2 regions of the Parazoarcus sp. PS-13 R2A genome follow, and region 1 is predicted to be linked to the other one. Evidence: predicted binding sites of a transcription regulator. Region 1 holds the regulator's gene; the other holds the start of a gene.
The links. The regulator sigma-54, encoded in region 1, starts transcription at its own class of promoters, with help from an activator protein. The targets are predictions, from matches to a motif close to TGGCACGCTTNCTGCTNA.

Region 2: AC22G6_RS13860 (urease accessory protein UreD) is a predicted target of sigma-54. The motif match lies at 5,405-5,422, and genes of this name have one in related genera.

Annotation. Positions count from the first base shown of each region.
Region 1 covers NZ_JBYEXN010000009.1:63,781-71,488, reverse strand. Annotated here, with positions in the region: gene AC22G6_RS10285 (bifunctional diguanylate cyclase/phosphodiesterase) at 1-229, opposite strand, end outside; gene thiL (thiamine-phosphate kinase) at 392-1,351, shown strand; gene AC22G6_RS10275 (phosphatidylglycerophosphatase A family protein) at 1,344-1,835, shown strand; gene AC22G6_RS10270 (CinA family protein) at 1,840-2,358, shown strand; gene recA (recombinase RecA) at 2,387-3,424, shown strand; gene recX (recombination regulator RecX) at 3,454-3,903, shown strand; gene lptB (LPS export ABC transporter ATP-binding protein) at 3,890-4,612, shown strand; gene AC22G6_RS10250 (RNA polymerase factor sigma-54) at 4,638-6,092, shown strand; gene hpf (ribosome hibernation-promoting factor, HPF/YfiA family) at 6,110-6,433, shown strand; gene ptsN (PTS IIA-like nitrogen regulatory protein PtsN) at 6,567-7,052, shown strand; gene hprK (HPr(Ser) kinase/phosphatase) at 7,021-7,708, shown strand, end outside.
Region 2 covers NZ_JBYEXN010000014.1:37,883-45,590, reverse strand. Annotated here, with positions in the region: gene ureG (urease accessory protein UreG) at 1-514, opposite strand, end outside; gene AC22G6_RS13890 (urease accessory protein UreF) at 535-1,254, opposite strand; gene ureE (urease accessory protein UreE) at 1,251-1,730, opposite strand; gene ureC (urease subunit alpha) at 1,797-3,512, opposite strand; gene AC22G6_RS13875 (urease subunit beta) at 3,514-3,819, opposite strand; gene AC22G6_RS13870 (hypothetical protein) at 3,846-4,151, opposite strand; gene ureA (urease subunit gamma) at 4,171-4,473, opposite strand; gene AC22G6_RS13860 (urease accessory protein UreD) at 4,513-5,394, opposite strand; gene queF (NADPH-dependent 7-cyano-7-deazaguanine reductase QueF) at 5,563-6,417, opposite strand; gene AC22G6_RS13850 (SulP family inorganic anion transporter) at 6,665-7,708, shown strand, end outside.

The DNA of each region.
Region 1 (7,708 bases):
GGGTAAGGCCGTTCCCGAGCGTGGCGAACTGCGTCTCAATGAGATCGTGCGCCAGGCGGCTCAGGGCCTTGAGCTGCCGTTCGGCCTCGGCGCCGGACTGCTGCACCAGATAGCGGTCTCCCATGACGAGAACCGGCAGCATGACGATAGCGACGATCACGATGACGATCGCCAGCAACTTGCCACGGAGTCCTTTATGCGAGGTCTGAACCATCAAATATCCATTCATTTACCGCTTTGCACTGCATCTTACCCATTTTGGGGCATCGGCAGCGACGCAAGAAAGGCTTATTCCTCCTCAAAGACCATGATCGCAACAGTGCCGGGAGCGCCACACGACCAGCGAGTGCGGTAAGCTCGGGCGCCAACCCGAATTTTCCCGTTCAGATCCATGTCTTCCGAGTTCGAGCTGATCCACCGCCACTTCACCCGCCCCACGGCGCATACCGACCTTGCCGTCGGCGATGATGCGGCACTGATGCGCCCGCGCCCGGGCATGCAGCTGGCGGTATCGACCGACATGCTGGTGGCCGGCACGCATTTCTTCCCCGACACCGATCCGCACGATCTTGGCTGGAAGACGCTTGCGGTGAACCTGTCAGATCTAGCCGCCATGGGTGCGGAGCCGCGCTGGGCCTTTCTTGGCCTGACCCTGCCGGGCGCCGACGACACCTGGCTCGCGGCGTTTTCGGCGGGCCTGTTCGCCTGCGCATCGCACTACGGCGTTGATCTTGCCGGCGGCGATACCACACGCGGCCCGCTCACACTGAGCATCACCATCCTTGGCGAACTCCCTGCCGGCAAGGGCATCACGCGAGCTGGCGGTCATACCGGTGACGATATCTGGGTCTCCGGGCAGCCCGGACGGGCCGCACTCGGGCTCGCAGCCCTGCAACACAGGATAGACCTCGGCCCGACCGGACGTGAGCACTGCATTCGCGCCCTGCTGCACCCCACCCCCCGGGTCGAACTCGGCCTGGCGCTGCGCGGCGTCGCCAGCGCCATGCTCGATGTCTCGGATGGCCTGCTCGGCGATCTCGGCCATATCCTCGAGCGTTCGGACTGTGGCGCCGAAATCGACATTGCCCTGCTCCCTCTGGCCGAACTGCGTGCGACGGGGGCCGACGAGGCCCAGGCGCGGCGTGCGCTGCTCGCCGGTGGCGACGATTACGAACTGCTGTTCTGCACCCCCGCCGAGCGCCGTGACACCGTGCACAAGATCGCGCATGAGCAGGGCATTGCATTGCACCGCATTGGCCGCCTCACCAGCCGCCCCCGCCAGTTGATGCTGCGCGAGACCGATGGCCGCCTGCTTTCTCCCATGCTTTCCGGATACGACCACTTTGCCTGAAACACGCCCCACCACGCGCTTGCTGCTGAGCCACCCGGCCCATTTCATTTCACTCGGATTCGGCTCGGGGCTCTCGCCCAAGGCCCCGGGCACGGCCGGCACACTGCTGGCATGGCTGCTCTATCCCTTGCTGCGCACGCCGCTGTCGGAAGCGACCTTCCTCGCGCTGGTGTGCGCGCTCTTCGTTGCCGGCATTCTCGCGGCCGAGCGCACCGGACGCGCACTCGGCGCCTCCGATCACGGCGCCATCGTCTGGGACGAAATGGTCGCGATGTGGCTCGTCCTCGCCTTCACACCCGCAAGCCTGATCTGGCAGGCCGTTGCAGTGGCGCTGTTCCGCCTGTTCGACATCACCAAGCCACCGCCCATCCGCTGGGCCGACAGCCGGGTCAAGGGCGGTTTCGGGGTCATGCTCGACGACCTTCTTGCCGCGGGCTACACCCTGCTCTCGCTTGCCGTACTCGTTGCGATTTTCGGCGCCTGAACCCATGGACAACACGCTAGAACAACTCTCGGCCCGCGTCGGCGAGGCCCTGACCCGCAAGGGCTGGATGCTGGGCACCGCAGAATCCTGCACTGGCGGCTGGATTGCCGAGGTCGTCACCGCCACGGCGGGCAGCTCGACCTGGTTCGACCGCGGCTTCATCACCTACTCGAACGCAGCGAAGATCGACATGCTCGACGTCGGCACCGGGACGCTCGCTGCGCATGGCGCGGTGAGTGAAGCCACGGTTGCGGAGATGGCTGCCGGCGCCCTGAAGCACAGCCTTGCCAGTATTACCGTCGCGGTTTCAGGTATTGCCGGGCCCGGCGGCGGCAGTGCGGCGAAGCCGGTGGGCACGGTTTGCATCGCCACTGCGCTGCGCCGGGGCGATGTATTCCCCACCACCCGCCACTTCGACGGCGACCGCGAAGCCGTGCGGCGGCAGACCGTCATCGCCGCACTTGAAGAGGTCCTTCGCTTTACCGATTCGGACAGCAGCATCTCAGCAAGCTCTGTGCCATAATTCGCGTCTCACTCAGGAAGGACCACTCATGGACGACAACAAGGCCAAGGCGCTTGCCGCCGCGCTCTCTCAAATCGAGAAGCAATTCGGCAAGGGCTCGATCATGCGGATGGGCGACGGCAGTATCGAGCGCGACATCCAGACCGTCTCCACCGGCTCGCTCGGGCTGGACATTGCCCTCGGCCTGGGCGGCCTGCCGCGTGGCCGTGTAGTCGAGATCTACGGTCCGGAATCGTCCGGCAAGACCACGCTGACCCTCCAGGTCATCGCCGAAATGCAGAAGCTCGGCGGCACCGCATCCTTTATCGACGCCGAGCATGCGCTCGACGTGGGCTACGCCGAGAAACTCGGCGTCAACATCGACGACCTGCTGATTTCCCAGCCCGACACCGGTGAGCAGGCGCTCGAAATCGCCGACATGCTGGTGCGTTCGGGCGGCGTGGACATCGTCGTCATCGACTCCGTCGCCGCACTGACCCCGAAAGCCGAAATCGAAGGCGAGATGGGCGACCAGCTGCCGGGCCTCCAGGCACGACTGATGTCGCAGGCGCTGCGCAAACTGACCGCCAACATCAAGCGCACGAACACGCTCGTGATCTTCATCAACCAGATCCGGATGAAGATCGGCGTCATGTTCGGCAGCCCCGAAACCACCACCGGTGGTAACGCGCTCAAGTTCTACGCTTCGGTCCGCATGGATATCCGGCGTACCGGTGCCATCAAGAAGGGCGACGAAGTCGTTGGCTCCGAAACGCGCGTCAAGGTCGTCAAGAACAAGGTCGCGCCGCCGTTCAAGGAAGCGCACTTCGACATTCTCTACGGAGAAGGCATCTCCCGCGAAGGCGAGATCATCGACCTCGGCGTGACTTACAAGATCGTCGACAAGTCCGGCGCCTGGTATTCGTACAACGGCGACAAGATAGGCCAGGGCAAGGACAACTCACGCGAGTTCCTGCGCGCAAACCCGGCGCTGGCTCGCGAAATCGAGAACAAGGTTCGCGCAGCGGTCGGACTCGGCGAAATGGCCGCGCTCGGTGGCGCGGCACCCGTCGCTTCCGAAGCCTGATCTCCGCCCCGTCCGGACGCTGACCCCTGATGGGCGAGCCGAGTCTGCGCGAACGCGCGCTGCGCCATCTCGCCCGTCGGGATCACTCGCGGGCGGAGCTTGCGCGCAAGCTGTCTCCATATGGCAGCGCCGAGGAGATCGAAGCCGTACTGGTTCGCATGAGCGAACTCGAACTGCTCTCCGACACCCGTTTTGCCGAAGCGTGGGTTCGCAGCAAGGCTGCCCGGTTTGGCAGCCAGCGGCTGCGCCACGAGCTCGCGAGGCGTGGCGTATCGAAGGACTTGATCGACGAGGCCATCGAGAGCGAATGTGTGGAATCCGAACTCGACCGCGCCCGTGCAGTGTGGCAGTCTAGATTTGGCCTCGCACCTGACGATCGCCGCGAATGGGCGCGCCAGGCGCGTTTCCTGCAAACCCGTGGTTTTTCCACTGACGTGATCTGCAAACTGTTGAAAGAAGCCCCCGATGAGTCTGCTTAAGGTCACCGGCCTGCAAAAGCGCTACAAGGCGCGCACAGTCGTCCATGATGTTTCGTTCGAGGTTGGCTCGGGCGAAGTGGTCGGCTTGCTGGGCCCCAATGGCGCAGGCAAGACAACCTGCTTCTACATGATCGTAGGTCTGGTGCGCGCCGACGGCGGCGAGATTACGCTCGACGACGCACGCCTGACCGATCTGCCGATCCACGCTCGCGCACGCCTGGGGCTGTCCTATCTGCCGCAGGAAATGAGCGTGTTCCGCAAGCTCACGGTCGCCGAGAACATTCGTGCAGTGCTCGAGCTCCGCGGGCTGCCGGTGGCGCAGATCGACGAACGCCTGGAAGAGTTGCTCGAAGAACTTGGCATTGCGCACCTGCGCGACAACACCGCCATCTCGCTGTCAGGCGGAGAACGCAGACGGTGCGAGATTGCACGTGCGCTTGCCACCGACCCGCGCCTCATCCTCCTGGACGAGCCTTTCGCAGGGGTCGACCCGATCGCCGTACTCGACATCCAGAAGATCATCCGCTTTCTGAAGGAGCGCAACATCGGCGTGCTGATCACCGACCACAACGTGCGCGAGACGCTCGGCATCTGTGACCGCGCAACCATCATTACCGACGGCCGCGTGCTTGCCAGCGGCAAGCCGCCCGAGATCATCGCCAACGAACAAGTGCGCCAGGTCTACCTCGGCGAACACTTCCGCCTCTGATTCCGGCACGCCCCCGACTGGCATCATGAAACCAACCCTTCAGCTCAAGCTCTCGCAGCACCTGACGCTCACCCCGCAGCTGCAGCAGTCCATCAAACTGCTGCAGCTCTCCACGCTCGAGCTCAACCAGGAAATCGAACGCTTTCTGCTGGAGAACCCGATGCTCGAGCGTGAGGACGGCGACGGCAGCGACTTCGCACCGTCCGCTGTCGGCAACGATGCGCAGCCCGCAACCGAGACCCCGCGCGAGACCAGCACCGAGACCACCCAGGAAGCCGAGCCCCGAAACGAGAACGAATCGGCCGACTTTGACGAAGGCATGGACTGGTCAGGCACCGGCAGCGGCGCCAGCAGCAAGAGCGACGACGACGAGGACAGCGACTTCCAGGAATTCCAGGCCGCAGGCACCTCGCTGCGCGACTATCTCGATCAGCAGGTTGCCCTGTCCCCGCTGACGGACCGTGACCGCATGCTGGTGCGCTTCATCATCGAAGCGCTCGATAGCGACGGCTACCTGCACCAGGAGCTCGAAGACCTGCTCGAACTGCTCCCGCCCGAACTCGACTACGACCTCGACGACCTCGCGATTGCCCTGCGGCACGTGCAGCAGCTCGAACCGGCGGGCATTGGCGCACGCACCCCCCAGGAGTGCCTCGGCCTGCAGCTGCGCGCCATGCCTGCAGGCAGCTGCCGCGACCTGGCGCTGGTCATCGTCGAACAGCACCTCGAGCTGCTGGCCGAACGCAACTTTGCAAAGCTCAAGCGCCTCACCGGGTGCGACGACGACGCCCTGCGCGATGCTCAGGCGCTGGTGTGCCGCCTCGACCCGCATCCGGGCTCGCAGCATTCCAACGAAGAAACCCGCTACGTCCTGCCCGATGTCGTGGTGCGCAAGATCCGCAACCGGTGGACGGTGTCGCTCAACGCCGAAGCCATGCCGCGCCTGCGCATCAACCAGCTCTACGCCAGCCTGCTGCAGCAGAACCGCGGCCAGGGCGGCGGTCTGACCGGCCAGCTGCAGGAAGCACGCTGGCTGATCAAGAACGTACAACAGCGCTTTGATACCATTTTGCGTGTATCTCAGGCCATCGTTGACCAGCAGCGACAGTTCTTCGATCATGGCGAGGTGGCAATGCGTCCATTGACCCTCAGGGAGATCGCGGACCAGCTCGAGCTGCATGAATCAACCGTATCGCGCGTCACCACCCAGAAGTACATGGCGACGCCGCGCGGCGTATTCGAACTCAAGTATTTTTTCGGCAGTCACGTTGCCACCGACACCGGTGGTGCGGCTTCTTCCACAGCGATTCGTGCCTTGATTCGCCAGCTGGTGGACGCCGAAGACAGAAAGAAACCCCTGTCCGACGCAAAGATTGCCGATCTGTTGGGCCAGCAGGGTATCGTGGTCGCGCGGCGCACAATCGCCAAATACCGCGAATCACTCAATATCCCGCCGGTCAGTCTGCGTAAAACGCTTTGATACCAAGAGGAGTTAACATGAATCTCAACATCACCGGACACCACGTTGAAGTGACACCGGCCATCCGCGAGTACGTCTCCGGCAAGCTTGACCGCGTGATCCGTCACTTCGACAACGTTACCAGCGTGAACGTGATCCTTTCCGTTGAGAAACTCGACCAGAAGGCTGAAGTCACCGTGCACGTGCGCGGCAAGGACATTCACGTCGAAAGCGCCGACGCCGACCTCTACGCTGCCATCGATGCGATGACCGACAAGCTCGATCGCCAGGTGCTCAAGTACAAGCAGAAGAGCACCGATCACCACCACGACTCGCACAAGCACCAGACTCCCGAGGCGTGATTTTTCACCAGGCCTTTCGGACCCGGGTGAAGTTATAATCCGCCGCTCAATTTGGCGGTCCGGCTTTGCCCGGGCCTGAGAGACCTTTCAGCGTTGCGTCCGCTCCGGCGGCGTTGCGTGAGCCCCAAAGCGCATGAGCCTCATCTCCCAACTCCTGCCACTTTCGAACGTGGTTGCCGACCTCGACGCCAGCAGCAAGAAGCGCGTCTTCGAACAGGCCGGCCTGTTGTTCGAAAACAATCAGGGCATCGCCCGCAGCATGGTGTTTGACAGCCTGTTTGCGCGCGAACGCCTTGGATCGACCGGCCTCGGCCAGGGCATTGCCATTCCCCACGGCCGCATCAAGGGCCTGAAGGACGCAGCCGGCGCGTTTCTCCGTCTAGAAGCCCCGGTGCAGTTCGATGCGCCCGATGGTCGTCCGGTGAACATGCTGTTTGTCCTGCTGGTACCCGAACAGGCCAACGAAACCCACCTTCAGCTCTTGTCGGAGCTGGCGCAGATGTTCAGCGATCGCAGCTTCCGCGAACAGCTGCAGGCCGCACCCGACGCACAGGCGCTCCACACCCTGTTCAACGACTGGGGTACCGATGCGACAAACGAGCCTCTCGCAGCTGTATGAAGACAACCGCGAACGTCTGCAGCTGACCCATGTCAGCGGCAGTATCGACGCGGTTCTCTCTGTTGCCGAAGAGCGCATCTGGCCAGCCGACCTGATTGGCCACCTCAACCTGATTCACCCTACCCGCCTGCAGATCCTCGGCGCAGCCGAGCTGGCCTGGGCGCAGCGGCAGTCACGTGACAAGGTCGCGCACCACCTCAACGACATTCTGTCAGCACACCCGCCGGCCTTCATCCTGGCCGACGGCTGCGAAGTGCCCAACATCGTCCATGGCGTCTGTGCGGCGCACAACGTCGGGCTGTTCACAACCCCGCAGCCGGCTGCCGGGGTCATCGACCAGTTGCGCCTTTACCTGTCGCGACAGCTCGCTGAAAAGGTGTCGCTGCACGGCGTGTTCATGGACGTGCTCGGACTTGGCGTGTTCATCACCGGCAACTCCGGTGCAGGCAAATCCGAGCTTGCGCTGGAGCTGATCTCGCGCGGTCACGGCTTGGTTGCCGACGATATCGTCGAATTCTCGCGGATCGCACCCAGCGTGCTCGAGGGCCGCTGCCCCGAACTGCTGCAGGACTTCATCGAGGTGCGCGGACTCGGCATTCTCAACATCCGCACCATCTTTGGCGAAACCGCCTGCCGCCGCAAGATGCGCCTGCGGC
Region 2 (7,708 bases), on a different contig from region 1:
GCGCGTCACGGTCCATGACTTCCAGCGAGGCGCCGACCAGCGGTGCGAGATCGATCTTGTTGATCACCAGCAGATCACTCTTGGTAATGCCGGGCCCGCCCTTGCGCGGGATCTTGTCGCCGGCCGAAACGTCGATGACGTAGAGCGTCAGATCCGACAGTTCAGGCGAGAAGGTGGCAGCGAGGTTGTCGCCGCCCGACTCGACGAAGATGATCTCCAGCCCCGGAAAGCTGCGGTTGAGGCGATCGACCGCTTCGAGGTTGATCGAGGCATCCTCGCGGATGGCGGTGTGCGGGCAGCCGCCGGTTTCGACGCCGATGATGCGATCTGCCGCCAGCGCCTCATTGCGCACCAGAAACTGGGCGTCTTCCGCCGTGTAGATGTCGTTGGTGACCACGGCGATGTTGTACTTGTCACGCAAGGCCTGACACAGGGCGAGCGTGAGCGCGGTCTTGCCGGAGCCGACGGGGCCGCCGATGCCGACACGGAGTGCCTGGGATGCAGGAGTAGTCATGATTCTGTGGTTTCCGTCGTTCAGCTTCTGAAGAGCCGTGAATACTGCGTTTCGTGGTGGCTGCTGGCAAGCGCCAGGCCGGGGGTGTAGTTGCTCCAGTCGTCTTCCGGGAGCGCGATCGCAAGGGGCACCAGATCGGGAATGCGCGCGCCGAGCACTGCCAGCATGCGCTGCCCCGCGCTCTGGCCGAGCGGCACGGTCTTGACCGCCGCCATCACCTGATTCTCCAGCCATGCCCACAGGTAGGCGGCGAGCGCATCGGCCACCGGCACCTTCCAGGCTGCAGCAGCAGCGGTCCATGCAGTCGGAAACGCCGGGGTATCGAGCGTCTGCAGCCGCGCCCGCCAGCCGGGCAGTGAAGACCAGGCGTCGAGCTCGACCAGCATGCGGACCAGCGAGTAGCCCATCTGCACGGTTTCGGCACGCAGCTCCGAGGTCTCGCGACTGGCGACGAAATCGTCGTTGAGGCGTCGCACCCTGTCATCGTCGCCCTGCGCCCAGGCCTCGAGCAGACACGCCACCAGCGGCGCCTCGAAGCGCGCCACGCTCCATTCGAGCAGGTCGCCAATCCAGCGCTGGGTGTCGGCCTCGGTCTTGACCCGGCCGCATTCGACCGCCCACTCCAGCCCCTGCGAGTAGGTGTAGGCGCCGACCGGCAGTGCCGGGCTGGCCAGTTGAAGCAGACGCACCAGCGGCAGCAGCCCGCCGCCGACCGCCGCACCGGATATGGCTGGCGTCACTTGGCACTCATCATGTGGATGCGCGCGCCGCTGCCGTCACCCGGATGCTGGTGACCATGGGCATAGGCACCGGCCTCGGGCTCGAAGGGCGCCGAGATCGGCGACACTTCCGCGCCCAGCCCGACCAGCATGCCTTCGAGCACGTGATCGGCCTGAATCCGCAGCCAGCCTTCGCCGAGTTCGACGGCGACATGGCGGTTGCCGAGGTGGTAGGCCGCGCGTGCGAGCTCGAAGGCATCGGCGCAGCGCACCTCGAGCAGGGATTCTGGCGCAGCCACGACTTCGACGATCCGTCCGTCCTGGGCGTGGAGTTTCTGACCGCCGCGCAGAATGGTGCCGCGGGGGAGGAACAGACCGACTTCCTCGCCCGAGCTCAGTTTGGCGCGCAAGCGGCTCTTGGTGCGGTAGCCAAAATCGAGTTCCAGGGTTTCCGTTGCGGCGCGTACGCCGGTGTAAAGCGATTCAATCAGCAGCATGTCAGTTCAGTTTCCAGGGCCTGCTTGACGCGACACGAGGTTCGACGACGATCATGGCGGATTGCGTCAGAACAGGAAATAGCGCTGCGCCATCGGCAGTTCGGTCGCGGGTTCGCACGTGAGCAATTCGCCATCGGCGCGCACGATATAGGTTTCGGGATCGACGTCAATGGTCGGCATCGCACCGTTGAGCACCATGTCGGACTTCTGCACGCCGCGGCACCCCTTCACCGCGACCAGCGGCTTCGTCAGGCCGAGCGCGGCGACCGCCGGGTTGGACAGCGCGGCCTGCGAGACGAAGGTCACCGAGGTCTTGAGCGCCTTGCCGAAACTGCCGAACATCGGCCGGTAATGCACCGGTTGCGGCGTGGGGATCGACGCGTTGGGATCGCCCATCGCCGCCGCCGCGATCATGCCGCCCTTCAGAATCAGGCTGGGCTTGACGCCGAAGAAGGCCGGCCGCCACAACACCAGGTCGGCCAGCTTGCCGGGCTCGATCGAGCCCACGACGTGCGAGATGCCGTGGGTGATCGCGGGGTTGATGGTGTACTTGGCGATGTAGCGCCGGATGCGGAAGTTGTCCGCCTTGCCGTCGCCACGCTCGCCATCCTCGGGCAGTGCGCCGCGCTGCACCTTCATCTTGTGCGCGGTCTGCCAGGTGCGGATGATGACCTCGCCGACCCGCCCCATCGCCTGCGAGTCGGACGACATCATGGAGAAGGCGCCGGTGTCGTGCAGGATGTCTTCGGCCGCAATCGTCTCGCGCCGGATGCGCGACTCGGCAAAGGCCACGTCCTCGGCAATCGCCGGGTCGAGGTGATGACACACCATCAGCATGTCGAGATGCTCGTCGATGGTGTTGACCGTGAATGGGCGCGTCGGGTTGGTCGAGGACGGCAGCACGTTCGGCGACCCCACCGCCTTGATGATGTCCGGCGCGTGACCGCCACCCGCACCTTCGGTGTGGAAGGTGTGGATGGTGCGGCCCTTGAACGCGGCCAGCGTGGTTTCGACGAAGCCGGATTCGTTCAGGGTGTCGGTGTGGATCGCGACCTGCACGTCGTGCTGCTCGGCCACATTCAGGCAGTTGTCGATCGCCGCCGGCGTCGTGCCCCAGTCCTCGTGCAGCTTGAGGCCGATCACGCCCGCTTCGACCTGCTCGTTGAGCGGCCCCGGCAGGCTGGCATTGCCCTTGCCGAAGAAGCCGAGGTTCATCGGGAAGGCTTCGGCCGCCTCGAGCATGCGATGGATGTGCCACGGCCCTGGCGTGCACGTGGTGGCGTAGGTGCCGGTCGCCGGCCCGGTGCCGCCCCCGAGCATGGTGGTGACGCCCGACATCAGCGCCTCTTCGATCTGCTGCGGGCAGATCCAGTGGATGTGGCTGTCGATGCCCCCGGCGGTGAGGATCATGCCCTCGCCGGCAATGACCTCGGTGCCCGCACCGACCGGAATGGTGACGCCGGGCTGGATATCCGGGTTGCCGCCCTTGCCGATCCTCCAGATCCTGCCGTCCTTGAGGCCGACGTCCGCCTTGACGATGCCGGTGACGGCATCGACGATCAGCGCGTTGGTGATGATGGTGTCGGCCACCTCGGCCGAGAGCTGCTGCCCCTGACCCATGCCGTCGCGGATGACCTTGCCGCCGCCGAACTTCACCTCTTCACCGTAGATGGTGTGGTCTTGTTCGACTTCGAGAATCAGCCCGGTGTCGGCCAGTCGCACGCGGTCTCCCACCGTGGGGCCGAACATTTCCGCATAGGCGCGGCGCGTAATCTTTGCCATATCAGAGCGCTCCCATGACCTGGGCGTTGAAGCCGAACACCTTGCGCGCACCGTCGAGCGCGACCAGTTCGATCGTGCGCGACTGTCCCGGCTCGAATCGCACCGCCGTCCCGGCGGCAATGTTGAGGCGGAAACCGCGTGCAGCCGTGCGATCGAAGTCGAGCGCGGCATTGGTTTCGGCAAAATGGTAGTGCGAGCCGACCTGGATCGGGCGGTCGCCGGTATTCGTGACTGAAAGCGTCAGCGTCGAGCGTCCGACATTGAGTTCGATCTCGCCGTCGAGCGGCATGAGTTCGCCTGGAATCATTTTCTTCTCCTGATGTGCCTGGCGGTTCAACCGCCACGGGCGCCGAAGCGATAATCGCGCATGGCCTGTGAGCGCGCCGGCGCAGCCTCGGGGGCCGGAGCGGGTACGACGGGTTCGACCACTGCAGCCGGTGCCAGCTTTTCGCGCAAACAGATGACGAGCAGCAAGAACTCCTCGTCGTCGGCGAGTTCTTCGATCTCGTCCAGCGTCGCCTTTGCATACGCCGGATCGCTCGTCATCGCCGTCAGATTCACGCTGCGCCCCAGCGTACGCTTCACCTGCAGCTTGAAGCGGGCCAGCAACCTCGCCAGTTCGATTTCGGCTTCGCTCATGATGGTCGCCGCCAATGCGTCAGATGATGGGGTTATGCACGGTGACCAGTTTCGTGCCGTCCGGGAAGGTGGCCTCGACCTGAATATCGGGAATCATCTCGGCCACGCCGTCCATCACGTCGTCGCGTGTGAGCAGGGTGGCACCGTAGCTCATCAGCTCGGCCACGGTCTTGCCGTCGCGCGCACCTTCAAGGATCGCGCAGGTGATGAAGGCGACCGACTCGGGGTAGTTCAGCTTCAGGCCGCGCGCCCGACGCCGCTCGGCGAGCAGTCCGGCGGTGAAAATCAGCAGCTTGTCCTTCTCTCGTGGGCTCAGTTCCATCGATTTCTCCACGGCGCCAGTGGCGCCGCCATCAGTTGATCAGGTATTCCAGATTCTCGGCGTCTGCATCGGGCGCCCGGCTACGGTCGGCCTGACCGCAGCCCAAAGCCGCGCAAACCATTCGCGTCCCGGCTCGCATGCGGGCCCGAGATAACGCGCTACCAGCAAGCCGGGCAACAAGGTGACGCCGCCCGTCCCGTGCGTCGGCGCGATCTCGCGCCAGGCCTTGAGGAGTTCGACATTCACCAGCGGCGAAGCGACCAGCAGACTGCCGCTCACCGGCTCGCCCTGCAGCCCGATGCCGGCAGTCAGCAGGGCGCTGCCACCACCCACCCTGCCGCGCTCCAGCCACAGCGGACGCCCGTCTCGCACTATCCTGGTGCGCATCGCAAGCTCACCTCGGGTAAAGCGCTCCCCCGAGCCCGTGCGGCCGAAACACAGCATCTCCGCCCCGATGAAACAGGCATCTCCGGACAGGCTGACCTCCGTCACGAGGTCACCGAAGGCGCCGTCGAACACCAGGCTTTCCTGAGGCAGCCACTCGCACACGGCGCCTGCGGCCACCGCAATACGCTGTGTCAGCCCGCCGCGTGCGCCGGCGCTGCGATACCACTTGCCCGCACCCGGTGTGGTCAGCAGCGCATGGGCGCCTGCCCTGACATCGACATCGACGCTGAGGCTGTCGCCACTGGCGATACCCGCGGGCGGGTGTACCAGAATGGTGTGGCACACCTCATGGCCCTCGGGATAAAGCGGACGCTGCACCACCAGCGGACCGACATGCGCGCGCTCCGCAAGCACGGTACGCTCGCCACGGCGTTCATACGCCAGCCGCAACTCGGCACGCCAGCTGCGCCCGGCGGCAGCATTACAGGCAGGCGCGCCGAGCGAACGGGATTCAGGGGCTGTCACAGCATTCATGGAGCTTCCATTAGCAAGCAATGTTCCAGCTCAAAGGCCGACCCGATATACGACTGTTTAGACTGACTATTCTGTGCAGACAAGGCTTGCAGGCGCACGACCTGTGCCAGGCGACCATGTAAACACCGACCGGATGCACCAGTACAGTGCATGAACGCCCTCCCGCGCTTACTGCCGCACTTCGTCGCACTCGTCGAATTCGTCAGCCTTGCCCACACCGGGAGTCGCACGGAACGGGTTGATGTCCAGACCACCGCGCCGCGTGTAGCGTGCCCACACCGCAAGCGCCTGCGGGTGGCAGCGCGCCATGATGTCGCAGAACACCCGCTCCACGCATTGTTCGTGAAACTCGTTGTGCTCGCGAAAGGAGACGATGTAGCGCAGCAGGCCCTCACGCTCGATCGCAGGCCCGGTGTAGCGCACCACGACCATGCCCCAGTCGGGCTGACCGGTCACCAGACAGTTGGACTTGAGCAGGTGGGAATACAGGGTCTCGCTGACGACTTCACCACGGGCTGCCAGCAGGGCCGGGGCCGGCTGATAGGTATCGATATCGATATCGAGATCGTCCAGACAGACTCCTTGCGGGTAGCCGATCTGGCGCAGGGGGCGCTCGCCGAGCGGCATCAGCTCAACCGCCACCGCGCCGCCTGCCGCCGCGGACAGGTCGCGAGCAATCGTTTCGCGCACGGTGCCCGCATCGGCAAAACGACTCTGGTTAAAGGCATTGAGGTAAAGCTTGAGCGATTTCGACTCGATCAGCCGCGGCGTATCGGCCGGCACCCGGAAGCGTGCGAGCGCCACCACCGGCTTGCCGCGCGCGTTCAGCCACGACAGCTCATAGGCATTCCACAGATCCTCACCGACAAAGGGCAAGGCATCGCCGCGCACGCCGATTTCGTCGCGCTTGAGCTGACGTTCGATCGGAAACAGGAGCTCGGGCGCATAGGTATCGCGATAGGCGACAGGCTTGCCGAGCGGCGAGGCTTCGGCACCATGGCGGAGAGGGGATGTATCGTTCATCGGTATGATTGTAAAAGAAGCGCGCACGATGCGCTGTTGCTGCGTTGCAGCATGAATAGTAAACTCACCGGTCAATGCGTTTACGGACGCGCTTTCCCGCAACACCCGCAGACGCGGCATCAGACGACAGGCTGCAGGCCACGTCGCCGCCCGCAAGGCCGCACCCGGACGCCCTGCGACACTCCATCCGGCACATCAGCAGCAAGGCCGCGCCTGCCACGCAGCCCAAGACGGATCAAAACAGACAATGAAATCCCTTCAGCAGGACTGGTTCTCCAACGTCCGCAACGACTTGCTCGCCGGCCTGGTGGTCGCGCTTGCCCTCATCCCCGAGGCCATCGCCTTCTCCATCATCGCCGGGGTCGATCCCAAGGTCGGGCTCTATGCCTCCTTCTGCATCGCCACCGTGATCGCCTTCGCCGGCGGTCGCCCGGGCATGATCTCGGCCGCAACCGGTGCCATGGCCCTGGTGATGGTGACCCTGGTCAAGGACCACGGCCTGCAGTATCTGCTCGCCGCGACCCTGCTCACCGGCGTGCTGCAGATCCTCGCCGGCTGGCTGCGCCTGGGCGTGCTGATGCGCTTCGTGTCGCGCTCGGTGGTGACCGGCTTCGTCAATGCGCTGGCGATCCTGATCTTCATGGCCCAGCTCCCGGAGCTGACCAACGTCAGCTGGCATGTGTATGCCATGACCGCAGCCGGGCTCGGCATCATCTACCTCTTCCCCTACATCACCCGTGCCGTGCCGTCGCCGCTGGTCACCATCGTGGTACTGACCGCGGTGTACATGGTGCTTGATCTCGACATCCGCACGGTGGGCGACATGGGCGAACTGCCGGACAGCCTGCCGGTGTTCCTGCTGCCCGATGTGCCACTCAACCTCGAGACGCTCGGGATCATCTTCCCCTACGCACTGACGATGATGGTCGTGGGCCTGCTCGAATCGCTGATGACCGCCACCATCGTCGACGACCTCACCGACACCACCAGCAACAAGAGCCGCGAATGCGTCGGTCAGGGCGTGGCCAATATTGCCTCCGGTTTCCTCGGCGGCATGGCCGGCTGCGCGATGATCGGGCAGTCGGTGATCAACGTGAAGTCCGGCGGCCGCGGACGCCTGTCGACGCTGACCGCTGGCGTGGTGCTGCTGATCCTGGTGGTCTTCCTCGGCGACTGGGTGCGCCAGATCCCGATGGCGGCCCTGGTCGCGGTGATGATCATGGTTTCGATCGGTACCTTCAGCTGGGACTCGGTACTGAAGCTGCGCGAGAATCCGCCCAGCTCCAGCGTG